2 regions of the Streptomyces sp. JH34 genome follow, and region 1 is predicted to be linked to the other one. Evidence: riboswitches for the same ligand, from Rfam matches in the RefSeq annotation. Region 1 holds a riboswitch; the other holds the start of a gene.
The links. A riboswitch is a leader RNA that binds a small molecule or an ion and turns the genes downstream of it on or off. The one in region 1 is predicted to bind cobalamin.

Region 1 (7,338 bases):
ACGCGGGGCTCACGCCGTACCACGCGATCAAGCGCTCGCTGCCGAAGCTCCTGCCCGGCGCCACCGCCGTGGTCATCGGCACCGGAGGCCTCGGACACGTCGCCATCCAGCTCCTGCGCGCCATGACCGCGGTACGGGTCATCGCGCTCGACGTCACCGAGGAGAAGCTGGCGCTCGCCCGTGCGGTCGGCGCACACGAGGCCGTGCTGTCCGACGAGAACGCGGCGGCCAGGGTCCGTGAACTCACCGGTGGTATCGGTGCCAACGTCGTGCTCGACTTCGTCGGCGCCGAACCGACCGTGAGGACGGCCGGCGCGATGGCGTCCGTCGACAGCGACATCACCATCGTCGGCATCGGCGGTGGCCTGCTGCCCGTCGGATTCGGTGTCCTGCCGTTCTCCACCTCGGTCACCGCACCGTACTGGGGCTCGCGCAAGGAGCTCGCCGAGGTCATCGAACTGGCCCACGCCGGTGCCGTCGACGTCCACGTCGAGACGTACTCCATCGACGAGGCCCCGCTCGCCTACGAGCGGCTCCACGCGGGCAAGATCAACGGCCGCGCGGTCATCCTGCCCAACGGCTGAGCGCCGGCGACGACTCGCCGGGGCGCCTGCCGAAGGCGCCCCGGCGAGTCGTCGTGCGTCCGGAAGCCCGAAGGGCTCAGGGCCCCGTTCTCACGGGGCAGCCGTCACCACGTCGTCCCGGGTCAGCCGCACGGGTTCGGTGTCCGCGGAGCTGTGCCGCTCCGCCCAGTTCTCCAGGGCCTTGCGGCAGGCGTGGTCCAGATGGTGCAGACCGGAGAGGTCCAGGGCGACGGGCCGGTCCTTGGGCAGGGCCTCCAGGCTGTCGAGTATCTTCGGCAGCCGCAGGAACGTCGCGTTGCCCGACAGCCGGGCCCGTACTCCGTCGGGGCTGCTGTCGACGACCTCCAGCTTGATGTGGGAGGCGTCCCACGCCGCCTTCGCCACCGAGAGGGCCAGTCCGGTCAGTACGCCCTCGAACATGTTCACCGTCACGATCGCCACGGCCGTGACGACCAGGATCACCGCCTCGCCGCGGTGCTCACGCCACAGGGGAACCAGCGAGCGCAGCGGGATCAGCTTCCACCCGGCGTGGATGAGGATGCCGGCGAGGGCGGGCAGCGGGATGAGGGCCAGCGCGGACGGGAGCAGCGCCGCGAACAGGAGCAGCCACACACCGTGCAGCACCCGGGAGGCCCGGGTCCGCGCGCCCGCCTGGACGTTGGCCGAGCTGCGGACGATGACCGCGGTCATCGGCAGCGCGCCGAGAAGACCGCAGACCGTGTTGCCCGTGCCCTGCGCCATCAGCTCCTTGTCGTACTCGGTGCGTGGTCCGTCGTGCAGCCGGTCGACCGCGGCCGCGCTGAAGAGGCTCTCCGCGGAGGCGATCAGGGTGAAGGCCGCCACGGTCCCCAGCAGGCTCAGGCTCAACAGCCCGCCGAACTCGGACAGCGCGGGAGTCTGGACGGCGTCGAGCAGCCCCTGGACCCGGACCGTCTCGAGCGGCAGGTCGAACGCCAGGGTGGCGAGGGTGGCCAGCACGACCGCGGCGAGAGCGCCCGGGACGGCGCGCACCCGCTCGGGCATCCTGCTCCACCCCACCACCAGAGCTATGGTCGAGGCGCCGAGCGCGAGTGAGGCGAGAGCCGACGGACTCGACACGGCGTCGGCCAGCAGCCCCGGGATGCCGGCCACCTTGCCCGTACCGGAGAGCGGCGCGTCGACGCCGGCCGCCGCGTAGAGCTGCCCCGCGATGAGGACGAGTCCGATGCCGGCGAGCATGCCCTCGACGACGGAGACGGAGATGGCCCGGAACCAGCGGCCCAGCCGCAGGGCACCCATGGCCAGTTGCAGCAGCCCCGCCGCCAGCACGATCACCCCGAGTGCGGGGAGACCGAAGGACTGGACCGCCTCGAAGACGAGCACGGTGAGACCGGCGGCCGGCCCCGAGACCTGGAGGCTGCTGCCCCGCATCAGGCCGGTGACGATTCCGCCCACGATGCCGGTGATCAGCCCCAGTTCGGCCGGGACGCCCGACGCGACGGCGACGCCCACGCACAGGGGCAGCGCGACCAGGAAGACGACGAGTGACGCGGCGAAGTCCTGCCGCAGGTACGGGAACGTGCGGACGCGGTCCATGGCGGCCCTCATCCCGTGCGGAAGGGGGCGGAGCGTACGTCGCCGGGCGGGGGTGCCCAGACGGCGCTGTCGCTGATGTGCAGTACTTCCACCGCGTGGTGTTCGAAGACGGAATGCATGCCAGTGATTCCTCCTGGCGCGCCGGAGACCGGCGCGTCGTTACGCGTACGAGAACTGGGGGCCCGGAGGGCACGTCGGCACGACCCCTCGTCGGCGGGGCCCGTGGAGTGCGGGCGGGAGACGAGGCCCGCGAAGTGCGGGCGGGAGGGGCGGGTACGCCGGGTGCCGGGTCAGCTCAGCAGCGGAACACCTGAAGGGCGGGGGAGGAGTGCGCGCCGGAGGATCTCGAGGTGTGCAGCGCGTTGCCCATCGCGGCGAAGTACGCCGGGGCGAGCGGGCCGTCGGCGTCCTGTGCCACGACGGAACGCGGCGGGGCCTCGGGGGCGGGACCCGTCGCGGAACGATGCCGGTCGCGGTGGCGCAGAAGGCCGTTCGGTTCACTTCCGCGATCAGCTGTGCCACAGGTGCCGTGGGCGACATGTGTCTCTCCGGCGGCGGCGACCGGAAGGCCGTCGGCCCGAATTCCCGGAGCGGCCGGGTGTGTGTCCGCGGAAGCTGTTCCGGAGTACGGGGCCAATAGGAAGCTCATCAGGAACGCGAGTACGAACCGCACTGCCGCTACGCGCACCCGTCACCTCCTGCTGGACTTCACTGTTCCTCAAAGACGCTAACAGGCCGGAGTGCTTATCGAGTTAATCCCATGTGAAGAGTCCGAAAGTCGATGCCGAACGAGCTGAATCAGTTGCTGACCCCCTGTGGCCTGGGGATGTGCCTCACGTTCGGTTCTCACTATTTGAGATCATCCGGGACTGGGTGGCTATTGCATATGCCGGTTGCGGACGACGGTCATATTCGTACATCGGTTCGGCTCGTCGACGGGAGTTAACCCGGTGGAAAGGTGTCCGAGGTTTAGCCGATCGGGCCGCTCGCGGGTATCGCTCAGGTATCCCGGTCCTCGTGAGTCCCAGGGGGTCGCCTTTCGAGGCGAACGGCACTTCCTTCGCCGAACCGTACGTACTGTGCGAACCGCCCGCGCGCGACCTGAAGGCCGCCGGCCTGTGCCCGGCTCGCGTCGCGGTGCGGGGAGCCCGCGCCGGCAGGGCCGGAGCGGGCTCCCGGACTTCCGGCGAAAAGGCCGTCAGCGGTGCCGGCCGTCGGCCCCCTCGGCGGTGACCGGCGCGGCGAAGTCCGCAGCGAGCTGCTCGGCGGTGCGCGGGCCGGCAGCCGAAGCCCCCAACAGGCCATGCGCACGCAGTAGTTCAGCGGTCGCCACACCCCATGGCAGACGCAGCCCCGACTCCCGCAGGAGATCCGTGCGCGCCAGCATCGCGGGCGCGGGCCCGGCCCGGACGCCGGCCGGGGAGAGGAGCGCGGCGTCGTCGGCCCAGCGCAGGGCGAGATCGACGTCGTGGGTGGCCATCATGACGGTGGTCCCGCCCGAGCGGAGGGCGTCGAGCGTGTCGAGAAGTCGCTCCTGACCGTCCGGATCGAGCCCCGCGGTCGGCTCGTCGAGGATCAGCACGCGGGGCCGCATGGCGACCGCACCCGCGATGGCGGTCCGCTTCCGCTGCCCGTAGGAGAGCAGATGGGTGGGCCGGTCCGCCAGAGCGGTGATGTCGAGGGCGGCGAGTGCCTCGTCCACCCGGGCGCGTACCTCGGCGTCGGGCAGACCGAGGTTCAGCGGTCCGAACGACACGTCCTGGGAGACGGACGCGGCGAACAACTGGTCGTCCGGATCCTGCACCACCAGCTGGACGGTGGTGCGCAGCCGGGTCAGCCCCTTCCGGTCGTAGGTGACGGGACGGCCCTCGACCGTCAACCGCCCCTCACGGGGACGCAGTCCGCCACTGAGGAGGCGCATCAGTGTGGTCTTCCCGCTGCCGTTGCGGCCGAGGAGGGCGAGCGCACGCCCTTCACGTGCCTCGAAGTCGAGGCCGCTGAGCACGGCGGGACCGTCCTCGTACGCGAAGGACGCGCCCCGCAGGGCGAGCAGCACGGATTCGCTCATGACAGCGGCCTTTCCAGGGCGAAGGTCAGGACGGTGAGGGCCGCGAGCAGGAGGACGCTCAGCGCCACGAACCGGACGGAGACGCGGGCCTCGGGCACCAGGACGCGCAGGGTCCCGTCGTAACCGCGCCCCGCAAGCCCCGTCTGGAGCCGAGCCGCACGGTCGAACGCCCTGACGAACGCGGTCGCTCCGAGCCCCGCCAGGGAGCGCCAGGTCGCGGCCCGGGTGGTGTGGCCGAGCCGGGCCGCCTGCGCCTCCCGGATCCGGCGCACCGAATCGAGGAGGAGGAAGCTCATGCGGTACGTCACCAGGGCGACGTCCACCACCGGCGCGGGCACCCCCGCCCCGACCAGGCGGGGCAACAGATCGGACATCGGGGTGGTGAAGGCGAACAGCAGGACCCCGAGGGACGCGGCTGAGGTACGGAGCAGCAGCTCACCTGCGCGTACGGGCCCACCGGGGTCGAGAGCGAGCAACCCGTCCGGCCCGCCGACCCGTACGAGGAGCGTGGCGGCCCCGGTGACGCAGAAACCCAGAGGAACCCGGTACGCCCGCCACAGGTGACGGGCGGTCACGCCCGCCGGCCCCAGCAGCACGGCCAGAGCGGTGACGAGGACCAGGGCGGCCCCGGGCCAGGGCGGCAGCGAGACGGCCAGCACCGTGAACCCAAGACCGAGTGAGGCCTTGTCCAGGGGATGGCGGCGGCGCCAGCGACTGCTGTGCGCCGCCGCGTCGATCGGCAGCATGTTCGCTCAGGTCCTCCGGGCCGTCGACTCCCCGGCACCGCCCCCGGTGCCACCTCTCTCCTGCTCCGCCGTCGCGCGGAGTTCGCCCTGACGTCGCCCGCGCCGCAGGCCGAAGTAGTAGGCGAGGACGCCGGCGCCGAGCGCGGCCTGAAGGGCGAACAGGGCCGACTCGATCTCGCCGGACGGCGGTTCGTACAGCGGCGAGAACCAGGGTTCGTAATCGGGATCGATCTCGGTGATCGCCGTCTCGGCCTGGGCGTCGGCGCCCGTGAACGGTTCCTCCTCGCCGTCGCCGAGCCCCAGGGCCAGCGGCAGGACGGCCAGCGCGGCCACCACGGTCAGGAGAAGAGCGTTGATCTTCGTGTCCTTGTTCATCGGGCCACCGCCTCGGTCTCGGCCTTCTCCGTGCGGGCCCGCCTACCGGCGAGGAACACGCCGAGCCGGGTCAGGTCTCCCTTGCTGGACTGCACGAGAAGCCGCATCACCAGCACGGTCAGGAGCCCCTCACTCACGGCGAGCGGGATCTGGGTGACCGCGAAGATGGAGCCGAACTTGCCGAGCGCGCCGAGGACCCCGCTGCTCGGGTCCGGGAAGGCGAGTGCCAACTGCACGCTGGTGACGCAGTAGGTGGACAGGTCGGCGACGAACGCGCCGGAGAACACCGCCACCATCACCGGCACGTCGTACCGGCGCAGCAGTCTGAAGACCGCGTATCCGGCCCAGGGGCCGACGATCGCCATCGAGAAGACGTTGGCTCCGAGCGTGGTCAGACCGCCGTGGGCCAGCAACAGGGCCTGGAACAGCAGGGTGATCGTGCCCAGGACCGCCATGATCGGCGGACGGAACAGGATGGCCCCGAGTCCCGTACCCGTGGGATGGGAGCAACTTCCCGTCACCGAAGGGATCTTCAATGCGGAGAGAACGAACGTGAAGGCCCCGGAGGCCCCCAGGAGCAGCGTGCTCTCAGGGTTGTCCCTGACCTCACGCGTGAGTGACCGGACTCCGTGGACGACGAACGGCGCGGACGCGACACCCCAGGCGATCGCGTGCGCCGGAGGCAGAAAACCCTCGGCGATGTGCATGACTCAGCAGACCCTCTCCAGCACCTCGTGGATGGTTGAAGTGCCTTGGCCGGTCTCCTGGCTTACGGGTGACACCGCCCGAACTCCGCCTTCCCGGGTCACAAGGACCCAGTGGCTGCCCGTGAGGGCCGGAGCCGGACTTCCCGATCACAGTGGCGAGGGCCGCACCGGCATCACACCGGATTTCCCGTTCACCAAGGCGTGGCGACAGTAGTCCCACGTGGGTGAACATGACAAGCGGGCCCGCTCGCGGTTGCCGGCCTCAGCCCTCGTCGTCCCTGAGCCCTTCCTCCACGACGCCCCTCTCCTCGTCATGCCGGTACGGCACGATCTGGACCGGACACCGGGAGTGGTGCAGGAGGGCGTGCACGACGTGGCCCAGTCCCAGTACGGAGGCGCCGCGCCGCTCATGGCTTCCCATGACCAGGAGACCCGCGTGCCGGCTGGCGTCGACGAGCGCGGACGCCGCGGAGCGGGCCGCGACCACCTCGGTGCGTACGGCGAGACCGGGCGCGCTCTCATGGATCCGGGACGCCAGGTCGGCCAGGAGCCGCTCGTCGGGGTCCGCGGACCCCCCGGCCTCGTCCCGCGCCGTCCCACCGAAGCGTGCGAGCAGGCCGCGCACGCTCACGAGCCGGAGGGGGCTGTTGCGGGCCTGTGCCTCCTGTCCGGCACGGACCAGCCACCGGGCGTCGTGCTCGTCCCGCACGGCGGCCGTGACCGGAGCGTCCTCGCGCTCGAACTCCCCGCGGACGACCACGACGGGCGCGGGACTGCCGACGACGACCTCCAGGCCCGTCGAGCCCAGCAGCAGAGGACCGAATCCGCCGGACCCCCTGCTGCCGACGACGATCGTGCTGCCGGGCCTCACGGACGCGTGGAGAGCGGGAACCGGCTTCCTGCGGCTCAGCTTGACGTCGACGTCGAGTTCGGGGAACCGCTCGCGTATCTCCTCCGCCGCCGTCGTCAGGACGGCGTTGCCGTTGTCCCGCAGATGTTCGGACGTCTCGAACGACGCGAACCGGTCCAGGCGGTCGAGGTCGGCGGCGTGCACGAGCAGCAGACGTCGACGATGCCTCGCGGCGTCCGCCGCGCCCCAGAGCATGGCGGTCCTGGCGTGTTCCGAGCCGTCCACACCCACGACCGTCCTCGGATTCTGCGTGGCATCGGACGGGCGGGTAGCCATGGCTGCTCCTGACGCTGTTCCTTGTCCGCCTCTTCCATGCTGTCACCGCGGTACGGTGTGCGGCCAGCGCACGCACGGGCCACCAGGGCGTTTTCGC
Region 2 (7,338 bases), 3.0 Mb from region 1:
CACTCGCCCTGCTGCGGACCCTTACGGGCGGCTGAACCGTCGGGAGGGCCCGGTCGGCACCGGTTCTCACCGGCCGGGACGAGGCCGCTCGTGGACCCGGCGGGCGAGGTGGACGGTGACGTCGGCCGTGACCTCGATCGCCTCGGGCAGAACCCTCATGATCTGCCCGAGCACCTGCTCCCGTGCCGGCTCGGTCGCGGTGACCTCGATCCCCCGTCCGGCCAACAGCCGGGTGGCCTTGCCCGTCCCGGCGCCGATCTCGAGGGCCGTCCGGACGGTCTGATCCGCATACTCCAGAACCCTGTCGACGAGTTCCGCGGAGTATCCGGGCCGGAAGCGTTCGTACGCCTCCGCGATCGGGCCGGAGCCCAGTGCGCGATCAGGGCGTCAGACATGGCGGACATCCCGGCACGGACGGGGACTCCGGTGGGCGTGGTCAGCCGTCCACCGCTGGGACACCGGACTGTCAGTGGTCGGGATTAGCGTCGTCCGTACATCCACTGACGGGCGCCCCGGGGCGTGACGCACCACCAGGAGACCTCCATGCAAGCGACGTTCGCAGACTTCTCCGCCACGCCGGCCGGTGTGTCCAACGCGGGGATCAGGTATCGCCACTGCCACAAGGCCTCCTCGCATCTGGCGATGGGTGCTGACGCGAGCACCGAGCTGGACTTCGAGATCGACGGCCAGGAGCGGATCGCCGAAGCGACGCTGAAGGTGACCGCGCTGGTCTCCAAGCTGGGCGGGTCCCCCGGGTACGCCCCGGTCGACGTGCTGGTGAACGGCAAGGCCCTCGTCGAGGGGTTCACCGTGCCCGGCGGCGGTGACCTGCCGCAGGACAACGTGCTCGCGGTCCCGGGCGAGCTGCTGCGGCCGGGCACCAACACGCTGGAGATACGCACCGGTGCCGACGCGCGCAGCATGCTCTGGCTCTACCGCGTCACCCTCGACTCCGTGTACGAGCGTGGCCGCTCCGAGCGCGCGATGGCCGCGGAGGCGGCCCGTGACACGGTCTTCACCTACACGACGGAGCGCCGCCTGCCGTTCACCTCGTCCTGGCGGCCCGGGCCCCGGCTGCTGTTCCACGTTGACCGGGGCGAGCGGTCGCTGCCCGCCCAGTTGGGCTGGCGCGGTCAGGACGGTGCGGAATCGGCGATCAGCTTCCAGTCGAACATGTCCGACTTCCACGGCCATCACCGCGCCGCCGACGGCACACTCGCCGAGTTCCGCGGCCGCGTCACAGGGCGTGGACCGTTCCCGGAGGGGACCGAGGGCCTCCGTGTACACCGTTTCCTCACCGAGGAGGGCTGGGGCGGTGCCTGGCACTCTTCCGGAGAGCTGAGGCTTCTGGTGGAGGACGGCTCCGGACCCGTGGAGCGGGTGACCTGGCGTGATCAGCGGGGCAACTCCGGTACGGCCGCGCTGAGCATCGCCGACAGGCTTCCCGGAGCGGCACAGGACGTCACCGAGGAGGCGACCGTCGCCGAGGTCAGCGACGAGTTCGAGGAGGCCGGGGAGGTCGCGGAGAATCTGCTGCGGGACTCCCGGAAGAAGTGGCTGGCGGGTGAGTGCGAGGCGACCGTGGAATTCGCCTTCGGCCGGCCCACCGCCCTCACCGGCTACACCCTGATATCCGCCAACGACTTCCCCGACCGCGATCCCCGGGACTGGACCCTGTCCGGCTCGCAGGACGGCGTCCACTGGACCGAGCTGGACTCCCGGACCGGGCAGGGCTTCGACAGGCGCTTCGAGAGCAGGAGTTTCGGGATCGGCGCGGCCCCGGCGTCCTACTCCCGCTACCGCCTCGACATCACCGGCAACGGGGGCGCGGGCGAGATACAGCTCTCCGGTGTGCGGTTCGCGGGGTTCGCCTCGGACCACTTCAGCGGTTACTACCAGCGCCACAACGAGGGCCCCATCGGATACCGGGGCACGGCCGTCGCCGTCCAGGACGACGTCGCGGCGGGCGAGCGGACGGCGCGTCTCGCCGTGGAGCTGGAGCGGGCGGCCCGCAGTCTGGCCGAGGCGGCCCGGTCCATCGGCAAGCTGGCCGAACAGGTCCGGGAACGCTGATCCGGACGCCGGCCGGCCTCGGGCCTCGGGCCTCGGGACCGGCCTCGGGCCTCGGGGCCGAGCTCGCGCCTCGGGACCGGCCTCGGGACCGAAGACGGGGCAGGGGCCGGGGCCGGGCTCGGGCCTCGGGACCCGGAGCTGGGACCGGCCGTGGAACCGACCCCGGACCGGCCCCAGACCTCGGCCCGCCCCGGTCCCGGCGGCGTCAGTCCTCCGGGTAGCGGCGTGGCGTCCAGACGATCTGCCGGCCCCCACCCCGGTGCACCCACCGGGTCTGCGAGGAGCCGACGATGAGGATCGTCCGCATGTCCACCTCGGCCGGGTCCAGGTCGCCCAGCCGCACCGTGCGCACGCTCTCCGCCGGGCCTCCGACGTCACGGCCGAGCACCACGGGCGTGTCCGGGGAGCGGTGCTCCAGCAGCAGGTCGCGGGCCTTGCCGACCTGCCATGTCCGGCTGCGTGAACCGGGGTTGTACAGCGCCATGACGAGGTCGGCCGTGGCCGCCGCGCGCAGCCGGCCGGCGACGACCTCCCAGGGCTTGAGCCGGTCCGAGAGCGAGATGGTGGCGTAGTCGTGACCCAGTGGCGCACCGGCCCTGGCCGCGGCGGCGTTGGCCGCGGTCACCCCGGGCAGCACCCGCACGGCGACGTCCGCGTACGCGTCCTGCGAGGCCACTTCCAGGACCGCGGTGGCCATCGCGAAGACCCCGGGGTCGCCTCCGGACACCACGGCGACACGGTGTCCGCGGCGCGCCAGGTCGAGGGCGAATTCCGCGCGCTCGGACTCCACCTTGTTGTCGGACCCGTGGCGCCGCTGGCCGGGACGGACGGGCACCCGGTCCAGGTACGTCGTGTAGCCGACCACGTCGTCGGCTGCGGCCAGCGCCCCACGGGTCTCGGGCGTCAGCCACAGCGGTCCGGCCGGCCCGGTGCCGACCACGACGACCTCGCCGGTACCGGGGCTCCGCTCGGGGCGGGGCGCGTCGATCCGGCTCGGCAGCACGGCGACGGCGAAGTACGGCACGGAGTCCGCGTCGGTGTCGGCGAGGTCGCCGGTCCGTTCGCCGGCCATGGTGGCGCGCTCGACGTACCGCGCCTCGGGGAGCCGCCCCGACGCCTCGAACGCGCGGCGCACGGCGGGGAACGTCCGGCCCAGCTTCATCACCACGGCGGAGTCCGTGGCCGCCAGACGCGCGGTCAGTTCCTCCTCCGGCAGGGTGCCGGGAAGGATCGTCAGCACCTCCTCGGCCTCGACGAGCGGCGTGCCGAGACGGGCGGCGGCGGCGCTGACCGAAGTGACGCCCGGGATGACCTCGGTGTCGTAACGGTCCGCGAGCCGCTTGTGCATGTGCTGGTACGAGCCGTAGAAGAGCGGGTCGCCCTCGGCCAGCACGGCGACGGTGCGTCCCGCGTCGAGGTGGACCGCGAGGCGGGCCGCGGCCTCGGCGTAGAACTCGTCCAGCGCGCCGCGGTAGCCGCCGGGGTGGTCCGTGGCCTCCGTCGTGACGGGGTAGACCAGCGCCTCCTCGATGTGGTCGGCGCGGATGTACTGCGCCGCGATCGAGCGGGCGATGGAACGGCCGTGCCGGGCGGAGTGGTACGCGACGACATCGGCCTCGCCGATGATCTGCACCGCCCGCACCGTCATCAGGGCCGGGTCGCCGGGGCCGAGCCCGACGCCGTACAGCCGGCCCGTGCCGCCTGCGCGCTGCTGCTCGGGCACGCTCACTCCTCCTCGCTGGCGATCGCGTTGAGGGCGGCGGCGGCTATGGCGCTGCCCCCACGCCTGCCCCGTACGACGAGGTGCTCCAGCCCGGACGGGTGGGAGGCCAGGGCCTCCTTGGACTCGGCGGCCCCGATGAAACCGACGGGCACTCCGATGACGGCGGCGGGGCGCGGGGCGCCCTCCTCGATCATCTCCAGCAGCCGGAAGAGGGCGGTGGGCGCGTTGCCGACGGCGACGACCGCGCCCTCCATCCGGTCCCGCCACAGCTCCAGGGCGGCCGCGCTGCGGGTGGTGCCCAGCTCTGCGGCCAGCCCGGGGACGGCCGGGTCGGAGAGGGTGCAGATCACCTCGTTGTCCGCGGGCAGCCGCTTGCGGGTGACGCCGCTGGCGACCATGGCCACGTCGCACAGGATCGGTGCGCCGGAGCGCAGGGCCGCGCGGGCGTCGGCCACCACGTTCGGCGAGAAGGCGAGATCGCGTACGAGGTCGACCATGCCGCAGGCGTGGATCATGCGGACGGCGACCTGGCTCACGTCGGCGGGCAGCCCTGCCAGATCCGCCTCCGCGCGGATGGTGGCGAAGGACTGGCGGTAGATCGCCGGTCCGTCCTTCTCGTACTGGTGCACAGTGCTGTCGCTTTCTTCGTCTTCCCCGCCGAACAGGTCGGAGAGGGGGCCGGACAGGGGGTCATGCGTGGTGGTCAGGTGCGTGCGCCCCGGGCCGTCGCCACGGCCGCTGCCAGCGCCGCCGGGTCGTCCCGTACCGTCGCCGTCGCGGTGGCCAGGTCCCCCCGGACGTGGGAGATCCGGTGTCCGCCCGGGGTGGCGACCACGTCGATCCACTCCCCGTGCGGATGGCCGCAGCGGCGTTCGCACCCGGACCAGTACACAGGGAGCCGTCCGGCAGGTCCGACGGCGGCCCCCGCCTCGGTCCGCACGTCGGCCAGCGATTTCGCGCAGCCGGGCCGGCCGATGCAGGCGCCTACCCCGGCCCACGGGGAGCCGGGCCCGGTGATCAGGCCGGCGTCGGCGAGGCGGGCCGACATGCTGTCCGCCCGGCCGGGGCCGATGCCGGTGACGACGATTCCGCGCCACGGGGTGAGGCGCAGTTCCCCGGCGCCCGACAGCAGCCGCCACTGGGCCGGTACCAGCCGGCCCAGCGGCACACCGACGGACAGGGCGGCCTCGCGGTGGCTGCCCGGAACCGGCCCGTGGGCCGGGGGCAGGGCTTCGAGGGGGCGGGGTCGGCGGCCCGTCGTGACGGTGGTCCCCGTCCGCCGCAGCCGGCGGAGGACCTCGGCGGGCAGCGCGGCGGCGGCTGCGTCCGGCAGGTCCTTCACCCGCCAGGCGCCGGTCTCCCGGGCGGAGTCGAGGAAGGCCTCGGCGGCGGTCAGCGCGGCGCGGGGGCCCTCGGCGGCGGGGAGGCGGAGTACCTCGTCGACGTGCCCGACGCGCAGCAGGGCGTCGCCGTCGTCCTGGCCCAGCAGGGTGAGGTCGGCTCCGAGGGCGTCCACATCGCCGCGGCCGTCGTCGAGGGCGAACAGGAAACGTCCGGAGAGCGCCGTCGCGCCCGCGCTTCCGCACAGCAGACGGTCGAGGCCGGTCAGCCACGGTCCGACGTCGACGGACCCGAGGCCGTCGAGCCCGGAGAGCGGGGACGCGACGACGTTGCGCACGCGTTCATGACGTTCGGAGGGGAGCAGTCCGGCCTCGTGCAGAAGCCCGGCCAGCTCGGCACCGCAGTCCGGCGCGAGCCCGCGCAGCTGCACGTTTCCGCGGGAGGTGAGATGCAGCTCACCGTCACCGAGGCGCTCGGCGGCCTGTCCCAGCGCATCTGCCTGGCGGGGCGTCAGCACCCCGCCGGGTATGCGGATCCGCGCCAGCGCACCGTCGTCCGCCCGGTGCAGACGCAGCGCGCCGGGGCAGGCGTCACCGCTGCTCCGGGCACACGCGTCGCCCGGAGAACGGGGCGGAAGGGGGGAGGCGGACATGGCGGCGAGCATACCGACCGTGACCGTGACGCACCCCTACGGTCACTGTGACCTACGGGACACCGGCCCCCTGTCCGGGGCCCGGGCGGGGGCCGTCTGGTCAGGACCCCCCTCCTCCCGCCTACTATGCCTAGCGGCGGTCCGTTCGGTCCGCCATCGCCGTACGGCGACTTGGGAGGAAGCCCGGTGAGATTCCGGCGCGGTCCCGCCACTGTGAGCCCGGCCCACCGGCCGTGCGAGTCAGGAACTCCCTTTCCCAGGCTCTCGGTCCCGCCCGAGCAGCTGATCCGACACTGCCCGGGGCGTGGACACCCCGAGGAGGGCTGACGCCGCATGATCCTGCTCCTGTCGACGTCCGACACCGACCTGCTGAGCGCCCGTGCCGCGCAGGGACCGGTCAGCTACCGCTACGCCAACCCCTCCCGGCTCGCCCTCGACGACCTCCCGCAGCTGCTGGAGGAGGCCGACCTCGTCGTCGTACGCCTCCTCGGCGGTGTCCGTGCCTGGCAGGAGGGGCTGGACCAGGTGCTGGCCACCGGCAGGCCCGTCGTCGTGCTGACAGGTGAACAGGCCCCCGACGCCCAGCTGATGGCCGCGTCGACCGTGCCCATCGGCATCGCGGCGGAGGCGCATGCCTACCTCGCGCACGGCGGACCCGCCAACCTGGAGCAGCTGGCCCGCTTCCTCTCCGACACCGTGCTGCTCACCGGCCACGGCTTCGAGCCGCCCGCCCCGGCCCCCGCGTGGGGCCCGCTGGAGCGGACCGCCCGTGACGTCACCGGCCCGACCGTCGCGGTGCTCTACTACCGCGCCCACCACATGAGCGGGAACACCGCGTTCATCGAGGCGCTCTGCGCGGCCGTGGAGGACGCGGGCGCCCGCCCCCTCCCGCTGTACGTCGCCTCGCTCCGGTCGCCCGAACCGGAACTCATCGACGAACTCCGTGCAGCGGACGCCATAGTGACCACCGTCCTCGCGGCCGGTGGCACCAAGCCCGCGACCGCGTCGGCCGGCGGGGACGACGAGTCCTGGGACGCGGGCGCCCTCACCGGCCTCGACGTCCCGGTCCTCCAGGCGCTCTGCCTCACCAGCCCGCGTGCCGCCTGGGAGGAGAACGACGAGGGTGTCTCCCCGCTCGACGCGGCCACCCAGATCGCGGTGCCGGAGTTCGACGGGCGTCTGATCACCGTGCCGTTCTCCTTCAAGGAGATCGACGAGGACGGTCTGCCCGCGTACGTCGCCGACACCGAGCGCGCCGCCAGGGTCGCCGGGATCGCCGTACGCCACGCGCGGCTCCGCCACATCCCGGCGGCCGAGAAGCGGATCGCGCTGGTCCTGTCGGCCTACCCGACCAAGCACTCCCGCATCGGCAACGCGGTCGGCCTCGACACCCCCGCCAGCGCCGTCGCCCTGCTGCGCAGGCTCCGCGAGGAGGGCTACGACTTCGGCCCCGAGGAGGAGATCCCCGGCCTGGTCTCCGGCGACGGCGACGAGCTGATCTACGCGCTCATCGAGGCCGGCGGCCACGACCAGGAGTGGCTCACCGAGG

Region 2: another riboswitch for cobalamin. It lies ahead of cobN (cobaltochelatase subunit CobN); the one in region 1 lies ahead of LWJ43_RS02715 (energy-coupling factor ABC transporter permease).

Annotation. Positions count from the first base shown of each region.
Region 1 is NZ_JAJSOO010000001.1:559,262-566,599, reverse strand. It holds gene LWJ43_RS02745 (NAD(P)-dependent alcohol dehydrogenase) at 1-584, shown strand, start outside; gene LWJ43_RS02740 (SulP family inorganic anion transporter) at 675-2,159, opposite strand; gene LWJ43_RS02735 (hypothetical protein) at 2,455-2,577, opposite strand; gene LWJ43_RS02730 (energy-coupling factor ABC transporter ATP-binding protein) at 3,358-4,227, opposite strand; gene cbiQ (cobalt ECF transporter T component CbiQ) at 4,224-4,973, opposite strand; gene LWJ43_RS02720 (energy-coupling factor ABC transporter substrate-binding protein) at 4,980-5,348, opposite strand; gene LWJ43_RS02715 (energy-coupling factor ABC transporter permease) at 5,345-6,055, opposite strand; cobalamin riboswitch at 6,086-6,269, opposite strand; gene LWJ43_RS02710 (universal stress protein) at 6,318-7,241, opposite strand.
Region 2 is NZ_JAJSOO010000001.1:3,516,890-3,524,227, reverse strand. It holds gene LWJ43_RS15635 (cobalt-precorrin-6A reductase) at 1-35, shown strand, start outside; gene LWJ43_RS15630 (hypothetical protein) at 67-225, opposite strand; gene LWJ43_RS15625 (alpha-1,2-mannosidase) at 544-2,073, shown strand; gene cobJ (precorrin-3B C(17)-methyltransferase) at 2,279-3,802, opposite strand; gene LWJ43_RS15615 (precorrin-8X methylmutase) at 3,799-4,425, opposite strand; gene cobG (precorrin-3B synthase) at 4,500-5,801, opposite strand; cobalamin riboswitch at 5,910-6,058, shown strand; gene cobN (cobaltochelatase subunit CobN) at 6,123-7,338, shown strand, end outside.